One region of the Cellvibrio sp. GW822-FHT04B05 genome, then DNA from elsewhere that is predicted to be linked to it. Evidence: predicted binding sites of a transcription regulator. Region 1 holds the regulator's gene; the other holds the start of a gene.
The links. Region 1 encodes sigma-54, which starts transcription at its own class of promoters, with help from an activator protein. Its sites were predicted from a motif close to TGGCACANNNNTTGCNNT; they were not measured.
Positions count from the first base shown of each region.

Region 1 (5,479 bases):
CACATTGGCAAAGCCGCGAGCGCGGTGGTGAAGGCGCAGTACGCGCAGCTTGTGATTTAATCATGCAGGCGCAGGATACTTTCGACGTAATGCTGGCATCTTATCTGGCAATCAAGGGTGAACACTAAGCAATGAAACTTTTGGAACGCGCCCAAAAAATTCCTCAATACGTGCCTGTTCCGTGGCTGGTGGCATTTGCTTTAGTCCTCTGCTTTTTTGCTTTTTCGCTGCGCCAGAAAGTAGATGTGGTTGGTTATGAATATGAGCCCAGCGGCTTCCCGCAGATTTATATGAAGGAAGTGGAGACGCGCGAATTTGATGTGCAAGGTAAATTGCATTACCAGTTGACGACTCCCCAAGTCACCCATTACCAAATGAATCCGGATGTGCCGTCAGACACTGATTACACCTTGATCGAGCAGCCTAATATGGCTTTCCATGATGCCGATTCCAATGCGCCCTGGTTAGTAACTGCCACTATCGGACGCAGTGAGGGCAACGGTCAATTGATTCGCCTGCTCGAAAATGTTCTTATCCAACAACAGACTCCGTCCCAGGGCTTGATCCAAATTACCACCAGCGAACTGCATGTGCGCCCCCGTGAACAATTCGCGGAAACTGACAAAGCTGTTAAGATGCGCAGCGCTAAAGGTCAGATAGATGCAAAAGGTATGGATGCCGACCTGGCGCAGAGTCGGCTTCAGTTAAAGTCCCAGGTTAAGGCTGTTTATGATCCCCGCTAAATTCCGTTTTACATTATCGCCAGTCGCGCTCGCGCTAACCGCACTCATCGCCAGTTACAGCGTCGCTACCTATGCCTTGCCCACTGACAAAAATGAAACTATTCGCGGCTCAGCCGACAACTTGACAGTCGACCAGAAAAACGGCGTGGCCACTTATACCGGATCGGTAAAAATTACCCAGGGGTCGCTGGTGATTTCGGCGGACTCCATCGTGATTCATACCAACTCCGACAGCAGCGTCGAGAAAATGATTGCCACCGGAAGCCCCGCCCGTTTCCAGCAACAACCGGAAAAAGATCAAGGTGTGGTGACTGCAGCAGCCAAGCAAATTACTTACACGCCGAACAACGAGCATTTATTGTTGGTCGAAAATGCGTCCGTTGAACAGAATGGCGCCGTCATGAGCGGCCCGCATATCGACTACGATCTGGTTAAAGAAGTAATGAAGGCCGCCGGCAATAATACCGCCAGTGGTGGTGGCCAGCGCATTGAAATCGTAATTCCACCCAAAGGTGGCAAAGCCGGTGACGACATCAAGATTATTTCGCCAAGCCAGTCCCAAAGCCCGGCATCAGCCAGTTCGTCCGCCGCCTCATCAACCGCATCATCAGACTGATACCTTATGCCCAGCTTGCACGCGCGCCATCTCGCCAAAAGTTACAAAAAACGCCAGGTTGTAATTGATGTTTCGATCACCGTGGAAAGCGGCCGCATCGTCGGCTTGCTCGGCCCCAACGGCGCCGGTAAAACCACCTGTTTTTATATGATTGCCGGCCTGGTTCCCGCTGATAATGGCACCGTGTTGATCGATGACCGCGATATTACCCAGCTACCGATTCACGGCCGCGCCCGCGCCGGTATTGGTTATTTGCCGCAAGAAGCATCGATTTTCCGCAAGCTGACGGTCGCCGATAATATTATGGCGATCCTTGAAACACGTCATGATCTCGACCGTCAACAGCGCCAGCAAAAGCTTGAATCGTTGTTGAATGAATTTCACATCACCCATATCCGCGACAGCTTGGGTATGGCGCTGTCCGGTGGTGAACGCCGCCGGGTAGAAATTGCCCGCGCATTGGCGACCGACCCCAAGTTCATCCTGCTCGATGAACCCTTTGCCGGTGTTGACCCTATTTCGGTGAATGACATCAAGGAGATTGTCCGCCATCTGAAAGATCGCGGTATCGGTGTGCTTATCACCGATCACAATGTGCGTGAGACGCTGGATATTTGCGAAACCGCTTATATTGTCAGTGAAGGCCATATCATTGCCGAAGGCGATGCCGAGACAGTGCTAAGCAACAGCAAAGTGCGCCAAGTCTATCTGGGTGAAAATTTCCGCTTGTAAACACCTCTTTAACTAGTCGCCTTAAGTGTTACCGACCGCCCGTCACCAGCACAATAGACCCCACATAAACGACTTGACAAGTAACAATCTTTGCCCATTAGGCATAAAGCTTGCTTAAGCTTATTGCTTGCGCGGCCAACCCTGACTAAACTCCACATAACTGATGTTTTCCATCCTGCGTTATAAGGGTTTGTCGTTCACATAATGAAGCAATCTCTCCAGCTTAAACTCGGCCAACAGCTGACCATGACTCCGCAATTGCAGCAGGCGATCCGCTTGCTGCAATTATCGACGTTAGACTTGCAACAAGAAATCCAGGAAGCACTCGAGTCCAATCCAATGTTGGAGATCGAAGAAGCTTTTGATTCGCCCAGCGCCGCCAACGAATATGAAGGCAGTGAGTTAGATAAAGCGGATTACACCCGTCAACTGGAAATTGCTGCCGAAGCCGGCGCCGATAATGGCACTGATTTCACTGCCAGCGAAAGTTACTCCGCCACCGCCGATAATAATTACGCCGAGAGCAATAGCTATTCGGAAGGTGAAAGTTTTGGCGAGGGCGAAAGCTTTGGTGAAAGCGAATCCTTCGGCGATTCCGATGTCTATGGCGACGGAGATAGTTTTAGCACTGACAATGGCGAATGGAATGAATCAATCCCCAGCGATTTGCCGGTAGACACCAGTTGGGATGACGTTTACCAATCCTCATCCAGCAGCAGCTCAAGCAATTACGACAACGAAGACAATGACTTCGAAAGCCGTCGCGCGGCTACTGACTCACTCTACGATCATTTGATGTGGCAACTGAACCTGACACCTATGTCGGATCGCGACCGCGTATTGGCGATGGCCATTATCGATGCGGTAGAACCCAGTGGCATGCTATCCATCACCGTCGAAGAAATTTTTGAAGGTATGCGCGGCGATTTCGAAGAGCTTGAACTCGATGAAGTCGAAGCGGTACAACACCGCCTGCAACAATTCGACCCCTGCGGCGTGTGCAGCCAAAATCTCTCCGAATGCCTGCTGGTGCAACTGCAACAACTCGATCCTAAAACGCCATTCCTGGATTCAGCCAAGTTAATCGCCAGGCAATATTTACCAATACTCGGCAGCCGCGATTATCGCCAGTTAATGCGCCGCACCAAACTCAAGGAAGCAGAACTCAGCATCGCTGTAGCGCTAATCCAAAGCTTGAATCCGCGCCCGGGCGATATGATTGCGAGCGGCGACACGGAATATGTTATTCCCGACGTGTTTGTTGAAAAACGTGATGGCCGCTGGATAGTTGAACTAAATCCGGATATTGCACCACGCCTGCGGATTAATTCGGACTATGCTTCTATGGTGAAGCGCGCCGATTCCAGCACTGACAACACCTTCCTCAAAGATAACCTGCAAGAAGCACGCTGGTTCCTGAAGAGCTTGCAGAGCCGCAATGAAACCTTGCTGAAAGTAGCGAGTTGTATTGTGGAAAAACAACGCGGCTTCCTGGACTACGGTCCTGAAGCAATGAAGCCATTGGTGCTACACGATATTGCTGAAATTGTAGAAATGCATGAGTCTACTATTTCGCGTGTCACCACGCAGAAATATATGCATACACCGCAAGGGATTTTTGAGCTGAAATATTTCTTCTCCAGCCACGTAAGTACTGATAGTGGCGGCGAATGCTCATCAACTGCGATTCGCGCGATTATTAAAAAATTGGTGAGCGCAGAAAACCCCAAAAAACCTTTGAGCGACAGCAAAATTACCGATCTGCTCGCCGAGCAAGGTATTCAAGTGGCGCGCCGTACCATTGCGAAATATCGCGAGTCCCTCAATATTCCACCGTCGAACGAGCGTAAAACTATTTAATACATTACTGGTCACTTGTAGTGCGACGGTTTTTCGAATGTAGTTGAATGTTGAATATTGAATAAAGTTCGGATCATAAATTCACAGATGTAATAGAGGTTGTGCAGGTTGCAACTGTTTTATTTCTAGCGAGAGGAAGTATCTATGCAAATAAATATCAGCGGTCGCCATGTAGAAGTTACCGATTCAATGAAAGAGTATGTCACCAGTAAACTGGAGCGCCTGACCCATCATCACGATCGCATCACCAGCACACACGTTATCCTCTCAGTCGACAAACTTATTCAAAAGGCAGAAGCCACCATTCACGTAAGCGGCAAAGATGTACATGCCGACGCGTCCCATGACGATCTTTACGCCGCAATCGATTTACTGACCGATAAGCTTGATCGCCAATTAATTAAACACAAAGAAAAAATGCGCAGCCATCGCTAATCGGCGCATGCACCAACCTGTTAACTGAACCTGTGCTGTCATCGCCATAAGCGATGACCACATTATCCAGCGAGAGATGCCCGGCATCACCCAGTCATGCAAATTCAAAATCTGATCACCCCTCGCCGAACCCTCTGCGGTGTCGAAGGCGGCAGTAAAAAACGCGCGCTGGAGTTGCTAGCCAACACCATTGCGCAGGACATTCCCGAAATTGATGCCGATGATTTATTTCGCCGCCTGATTGGCCGCGAACGTCTGGGCTCGACCGGCATTGGCCACGGTATCGCCATTCCCCACTGCCGCGCTGAACATTGCAACGGCACCGTCGGGGCGCTGATCACGTTGATAGACCCGATTGATTTTGATGCAATCGACTCACAACCCGTCGATATATTGTTTGCCATGTTAGTGCCGGAAGATGCCCATAGCGAACATTTGCAAACCCTCGCGGCACTTGCCGCAGCTTTGAATAATGCCGATTATCGCCAAACCCTGCGCGCCGCCAAAAGCAATGAAGCGCTCTACCAAGCGGCACTCGCCGCTCCTTAACAGGACCAATTATGCATCTGGTGATTGTCAGCGGCCTTTCCGGCTCAGGTAAAAGTACAGCACTGCATGTCCTTGAGGATGTGGGGTTTAACTGTATCGATAACCTGCCTGTCAGCCTATTGCCCGCACTGGTGGCCCAGATCCAGATTCATAAAGATGACCAACATCGCTTTGCGATTGGTATTGATGTGCGCAATGCATGGCAAGATTTGTCAATCTTCCCACAAATGATCAGTACCCTTAAAGAAGCGCACCTGCCATTCCAGACACTGTTTCTGGATTCACAACCCGCCGTACTTATTCAGCGTTTTAGTGAAACCCGACGCAAGCATCCGCTGTCAGATAAACACACCAGTTTAGAAGAGGCGATTGCTGCTGAACAAACTCTACTAGAGCCTATTCGCGACAGTGCAGATCAAGTGATTGATACCAGTCATTTGAACCTGCACGAGTTGCGCGACCTGGTGAAAGAACGAGTAGTTGGCCGCAGCGAATCGACTATGGCAATCCTGTTTGAATCTTTCGGATTTAAACACGGAGTTCC
Region 1 covers NZ_JBXAMU010000001.1:553,516-558,994, reverse strand. Annotated here, with positions in the region: gene AC1RJL_RS02240 (KdsC family phosphatase) at 1-128, shown strand, start outside; gene lptC (LPS export ABC transporter periplasmic protein LptC) at 132-743, shown strand; gene lptA (lipopolysaccharide transport periplasmic protein LptA) at 730-1,359, shown strand; gene lptB (LPS export ABC transporter ATP-binding protein) at 1,366-2,091, shown strand; gene AC1RJL_RS02220 (RNA polymerase factor sigma-54) at 2,296-3,951, shown strand; gene hpf (ribosome hibernation-promoting factor, HPF/YfiA family) at 4,096-4,386, shown strand; gene ptsN (PTS IIA-like nitrogen regulatory protein PtsN) at 4,483-4,935, shown strand; gene rapZ (RNase adapter RapZ) at 4,947-5,479, shown strand, end outside.

Region 2 (5,479 bases), on a different contig from region 1:
CGCGCACGCGCCCAGCCGCAACATATGTCGCTCTGACATGGTGAATACTCCTGGCATTATTGTTATGTAAAGGAAATAGTATGGTCACCACTAACTGCTGTGCTGGCGCACATGGCGATGACGTCGCAGAATTCTAGAGTTGCGGCAGAAAATGTCGTCCGGCCAATTACATCGAACGCGATTGGCGGTGTTCGTTTAATCCACAACAAGACTACAGGTTAAAAGTCATTGTTAATCAACCGATTAAGCTTCGTGGTACGCGAGTGCATTGCAAACCTGAATCCATTTTTGTGAATTAGATGGGAAAAACTAATTCTGAAGGGTTCGCTTGTAAGCTGCTGGTTTTGCACAGCGCAAACCTGGCAAGCAAAAGTGGGACAATGTATTTGGTGTGAATCCATACAAAGTGGATGTACGTCTAAGTGCTGACCATAGATTCGCAGGCTTATCAATTGAGGAGCTTGATGTTATGGTGCGCGGCCTAATTTGGCCAAAAATATTTTAAATATCAATAGGAGTTGAGCATGTTGGATGCTGCAAAAAAAGGCTTTTCTATATTCGTAATCTTGTTATGTTTGGGTTGCTCATCAACACCGGCTCCGGTTGCGAGCCAAAATATATCGGGTGTTTGGCATGGGATAATTAAAGTGCCAGAGCAAACTTTGTATATCAACGTAAATTTACAGCACAAGGCCGATAAATGGTTAGGCAGTATCGATATTCCCCAGCAGCGCTTAACCGGTTTTCCATTGACCAATATTTCTGTGAATGGCGAAGAGGTGAGCTTCGCTATTTTGGGGATACCCGGAGAACCGACATTTGATGGGCGATTAGCAAATGGCCTTATCAGTGGAGAGTATCGGCAGGGTGGTGATCGCAACAAATTTGAACTGGGGCGCGAGAAGTTGGATATTCCCGGTATGATCACTCCGGAACAGGCCGCCGAGATTATCGATCATCAGCTTGCCGCTTATAACGCACATGACCTGAATAAATTTATCAGTTTTTTCCATCCGGATATTGAAACATATAACTTTCCAAACCAACTTGATAAGCGCGGATTGGAATCGCTACGCGAAGCATTTGCCGAAACATTTAAAGCAAAGCCTTATGAGAAAGTGGTAGCGCGAATTGTCGACCGCAACAATGTTATTGATCAAGTTGATATGACTTACCTGTTTATGGAGCACGCAATAACCGATCGTTCGACGGTGATTTACACCATTGAAGACGGTTTGATCCGGCGGATGACTTTTCTTTAAAAATTAAGATAAGCTTTTTCCCCCATAATCAAGGACGATTGTCAATAATCATGGAAACCACCATGCATCCCCCTGCAGATTTATTAAAAACCCGCTTTAATCTAAACGCATTCCGCCCGGGGCAGGAGGCGGTAATCAATGCGTTGGTACAAGGGCATTCTGCATTGGCGGTTTTCCCCACCGGCGGCGGCAAAAGCCTTTGCTATCAATTGCCCGCACTCATGTTCGATGGCTTGACCCTGGTGGTGTCGCCATTAATCGCGCTGATGAAAGACCAGGTCGATGCATTACAGGCTTTGGGGATCGCTGCCGCGCGCCTGGATTCGTCGCTTGGCAAAGACGAAACCGCGGCGATTTATAACTCGCTGCACAATGGCAGTTTAAAATTATTGTATGTATCGCCCGAGCGATTGAAGAACGAGCGCTTTGTGCAGCGGCTGGGACAATTAAAAATCAGTTTGCTGGCGATTGATGAAGCCCATTGTATTTCCGAATGGGGCCACAATTTCCGGCCGGATTATTTGCTGCTTGCCGACCTTGCAAAAAAATTGCGCGTCGAGCGGGTGCTTGCGCTAACCGCCACAGCAACGCCCAGTGTTGCTGCCGATATCTGCCGGCAATTTGCGATACAGCCGCAACATCACGTACAGACAAGTTTTGCGCGCCCGAATTTGCAATTGCGCGTCACACCTTGCACTGCTTATACACGTATGGATATGTTGTTGGCGCGTCTTCACAAGCATCCGCGCGATGCCGCGACCATTGTGTATGTCACCCTGCAAAAAACGGCTGAAGAAGTCGCCGCCGCAATCAACGCCGCCGGTTTGCGTGCGGCGCATTATCACGCTGGTTTAAAAGACGATCAGCGCGAGCAGGTACAAAACCAATTTATGAATGGTGAGGTTCCGGTTGTGGTGGCGACAATCGCGTTTGGAATGGGCATTGATAAAAGTAATATCCGCGCGGTTTACCATTTTAATCTGCCAAAATCGATTGAAAATTATGTGCAGGAAATTGGCCGCGCCGGCCGTGATGGTAATCCCTCGCTGTGCGAAATGTTAGCGGTAGGCGATGATATCCGCGTGCTGGAAAATTTTACCTACGGCGATACACCCACAGCTGAAAGCCTGCATGCATTGGTGGAATATTTATTAGCCTTTGATGTGTTTGATATTTCCACTTACGAATTATCGCAGCAGTTTGATTTGCGCCCGCTGGTATTAACTACTGCGCTGACCTATCTGGAATTGCAAAAAGTCATCAGCGCACAAAGTCCGTTTTATACCGAATATAAAATCCGGTTTGTGCAAGATAAAAATTTTATCCTCGCGCAGTTTGATGACGCCCGTGCAGAATTTTTGCAGCGACTTTTTTCTGCCGGACGGATGGGACGTAAATGGCTGTCGCTGGATATGCTGACTATCGCCATGCAGCTTGGTGAGCCGAAAGAGCGGATTACCAAAGCGCTGGATTACATGGCGGAAAAAGGCTGGATTGAATTAACCGTTGCCAATTTGCGTTTGGGTTATCTCAATAATAAAACGATCAATTCCTCTGAACCGTTAACGCAATTGTGCGCACATTTAAATCAATTGTTTGCCGAGCGCGAAGCGCGCGATATCAAGCGGATCCACAGCGTGCTGGCGTTTGCAAATAATCCTGCGTGTTTAAGCCAGCAGTTGCTGCAATATTTTGGTGAGGTGGGTGCGCAAGCCTGCGGGATATGTAATCACTGCCGCAGCAATTCGCTCGTATCAATAAGCTTGCCTGTTGCGGTGCCGCTTACACCTGTACAGCAAAATATCATTGCTAATATTCAGCGCGAAGGTCATGCGGTATTGCAACAGCCGCGCCAGTTAGCACGGTTCCTGTGTGGCTTGCCCAGTCCGGCCACCAGTCGTTCGACACTGAAATCCAACCCGGCATTTAGTGCATTGGCGGAAGTATCCTTTGCAGTGGTATTGGCTGCATTGCATCGTCAGCATGAGTGACAAAACAGGCAGAAACAAAAAGGCTTTGCAGTTGCTTGCAAAGCCTTTTTAAATCGACGGCGTTAAATGCGATTAAACGTTTCTGCGACGAGTAGCAACCAGGCCAACCAAGCCCAACAACAGCAGGATCAGGCTAGACGCTTCTGGTACAGATACCGGACTGGTTTGGGTGTTGGTGAAAGAGAAACTCAGGTCGTTGTAACCGTATTGGCCTTCCGGAACGCCCCACAGGTCTTCAAAGCTCACCAGGGTAACGCCTGGCTGCCAGTTTTCCTGTACGCGAGCGTGGAACAGACCGTCAGCATTGCGGCTGGCCGGGCCGGTGTACCATTTATCACCAGTGTCGTTTACAAGCAGTTGGAATATCAGCTCGGTACCAGCGGCAAAGTAGCCCAGATCCAAGGTGTTACCAACGGGAGTCGCGTGATTGTTGAAGATGAACGACAGGTTCAGCAGCAAATCATTGCTGAAACCAGCTGAGTTACCTTCGTATTTGGCAACCACATTGCCGCCAGAAGCGATAACAGATAAACCTTCAGTGCCAGAGATGGCAATGGGGTGTGCGAAAGCAGTGGTGCTTAATACGCAAGCTGCAACCAAAGAGGCAATTTTAGCCAGTAATTTCATAATACTTATTCCAAATGTTTTTATGGTGAAGTTTAGAAACCGGAGTTTCTATTCAAGCGTTTACACATTACAAAAAGCAATATTGAAGCCAAGTTCTTATGATGTTGATTTGGCGCGTTAATTAACAATTTTAAGCCTTGGGCTTTATCGATTCTGTAAGGAGTTCCGACGATTCAGGCGCCTAAAAAAGAGGAATTTTACAGGCCAACCAAGTCGCTGATGTATTTTTGACGGGCCATTCTTGATTGGAAGAGGCTATAGGCTTTGTAATATGTATGTTTTTTTAGCTCATCCAATTATCCGGTAGCGGAAAACCTGATTGTTTTTTGTTGAGTGGGCGTCATCAAATTGCCCGGTTGCATAACAACTTCATCCACTTTATGGCGCACTTGGTCAACAAAAGTGAAAATGTAATTTGAAGTGTAAATAACTGTTTGCAACATCGCGCCCTCAGGCGACATGGAATAAAGTCTTGCGCCTGAAATAATAAATCTTATATTTATAGGTTATGTCCTGCTTTTCAGGGCTGACTTAACAATTAAAACGACAAAGACTAACCGTCCTGCCACGTCCGGAGAACTACGATGAAAACGCTCAAAGGTCCCGCCATATTTTTGGCCCAATTTTTAGGTGATACCGCCCCCTTTAACAGCCTCGACGCTATTGCCGGTTGGGTGGCCAGTTTGGGTTTTAAAGGCGTACAAATTCCCACGTGGGATAAACGTGTATTTGATCTGGAACAGGCCGCAAAAAGCACTGAGTATTGCGCACAATTCCAGGCAACGCTGGCCAAACACGGTTTGGTTGCGACTGAATTATCGACCCATTTGCAAGGCCAGTTGGTTGCTGTGCACCCGGCTTACGACGATATGTTTGACGGCTTCGCGCCAGAATCCGTACGCGGCAATCCTGAAGCGCGTCAGGCGTGGGCGGTTGAACAATTACTGCTGGCAGCGCAGGCGAGTAAAAACCTTGGCCTGGCTGCACATGCGACTTTCTCGGGCGCTTTGCTGTGGCCGTATTTGTATCCCTGGCCACAGCGTCCTGCCGGGTTGGTAGAAAACGGTTTTGCTGAATTGGCCAAGCGCTGGTTGCCAATCCTCGATGCATTTGATAAAGCCGGTGTTGATCTTTGCTATGAAATCCATCCCGGTGAAGACCTGCATGACGGTGCTACATTCGAGCGCTTCCTCACTGCGGTAAACAATCATCCGCGTGCAAATATTTTGTTCGATCCTTCACACTTTGTTTTACAACAACTTGATTACCTCGCGTTTATTGATCGCTATCACGCGCGGATTAAAATGTTCCATGTAAAAGATGCAGAATTTAATCCGAGTGCACAACAAGGCGTTTACGGCGGTTATGAAAGTTGGGTGGATCGCGCTGGTCGTTTCCGTTCACTCGGCGATGGTCAAGTGGATTTCAAACAAATTTTTTCCAAATTCGCCGCTTACGATTACGAAGGCTGGGCGGTATTGGAATGGGAATGCTGCCTGAAGCATCCGGAAGTCGGTGCCGAAGAAGGCGCGAAATTTATCGATCAACATATTATTAAAGTGACTGAGCGTGCCTTTGATGACTTCGCCAAGAGCGGTA
Region 2 covers NZ_JBXAMU010000003.1:399,829-405,307, forward strand. Annotated here, with positions in the region: gene AC1RJL_RS11615 (pectate lyase-like domain-containing protein) at 1-39, opposite strand, end outside; gene AC1RJL_RS11620 (nuclear transport factor 2 family protein) at 525-1,262, shown strand; gene AC1RJL_RS11625 (RecQ family ATP-dependent DNA helicase) at 1,325-3,253, shown strand; gene AC1RJL_RS11630 (PEP-CTERM sorting domain-containing protein) at 3,326-3,880, opposite strand; gene AC1RJL_RS11635 (sugar phosphate isomerase/epimerase family protein) at 4,465-5,479, shown strand, end outside.
Region 2: the regulator sigma-54 is predicted to act here: its motif matches at 3,954-3,971, upstream of AC1RJL_RS11630 (PEP-CTERM sorting domain-containing protein).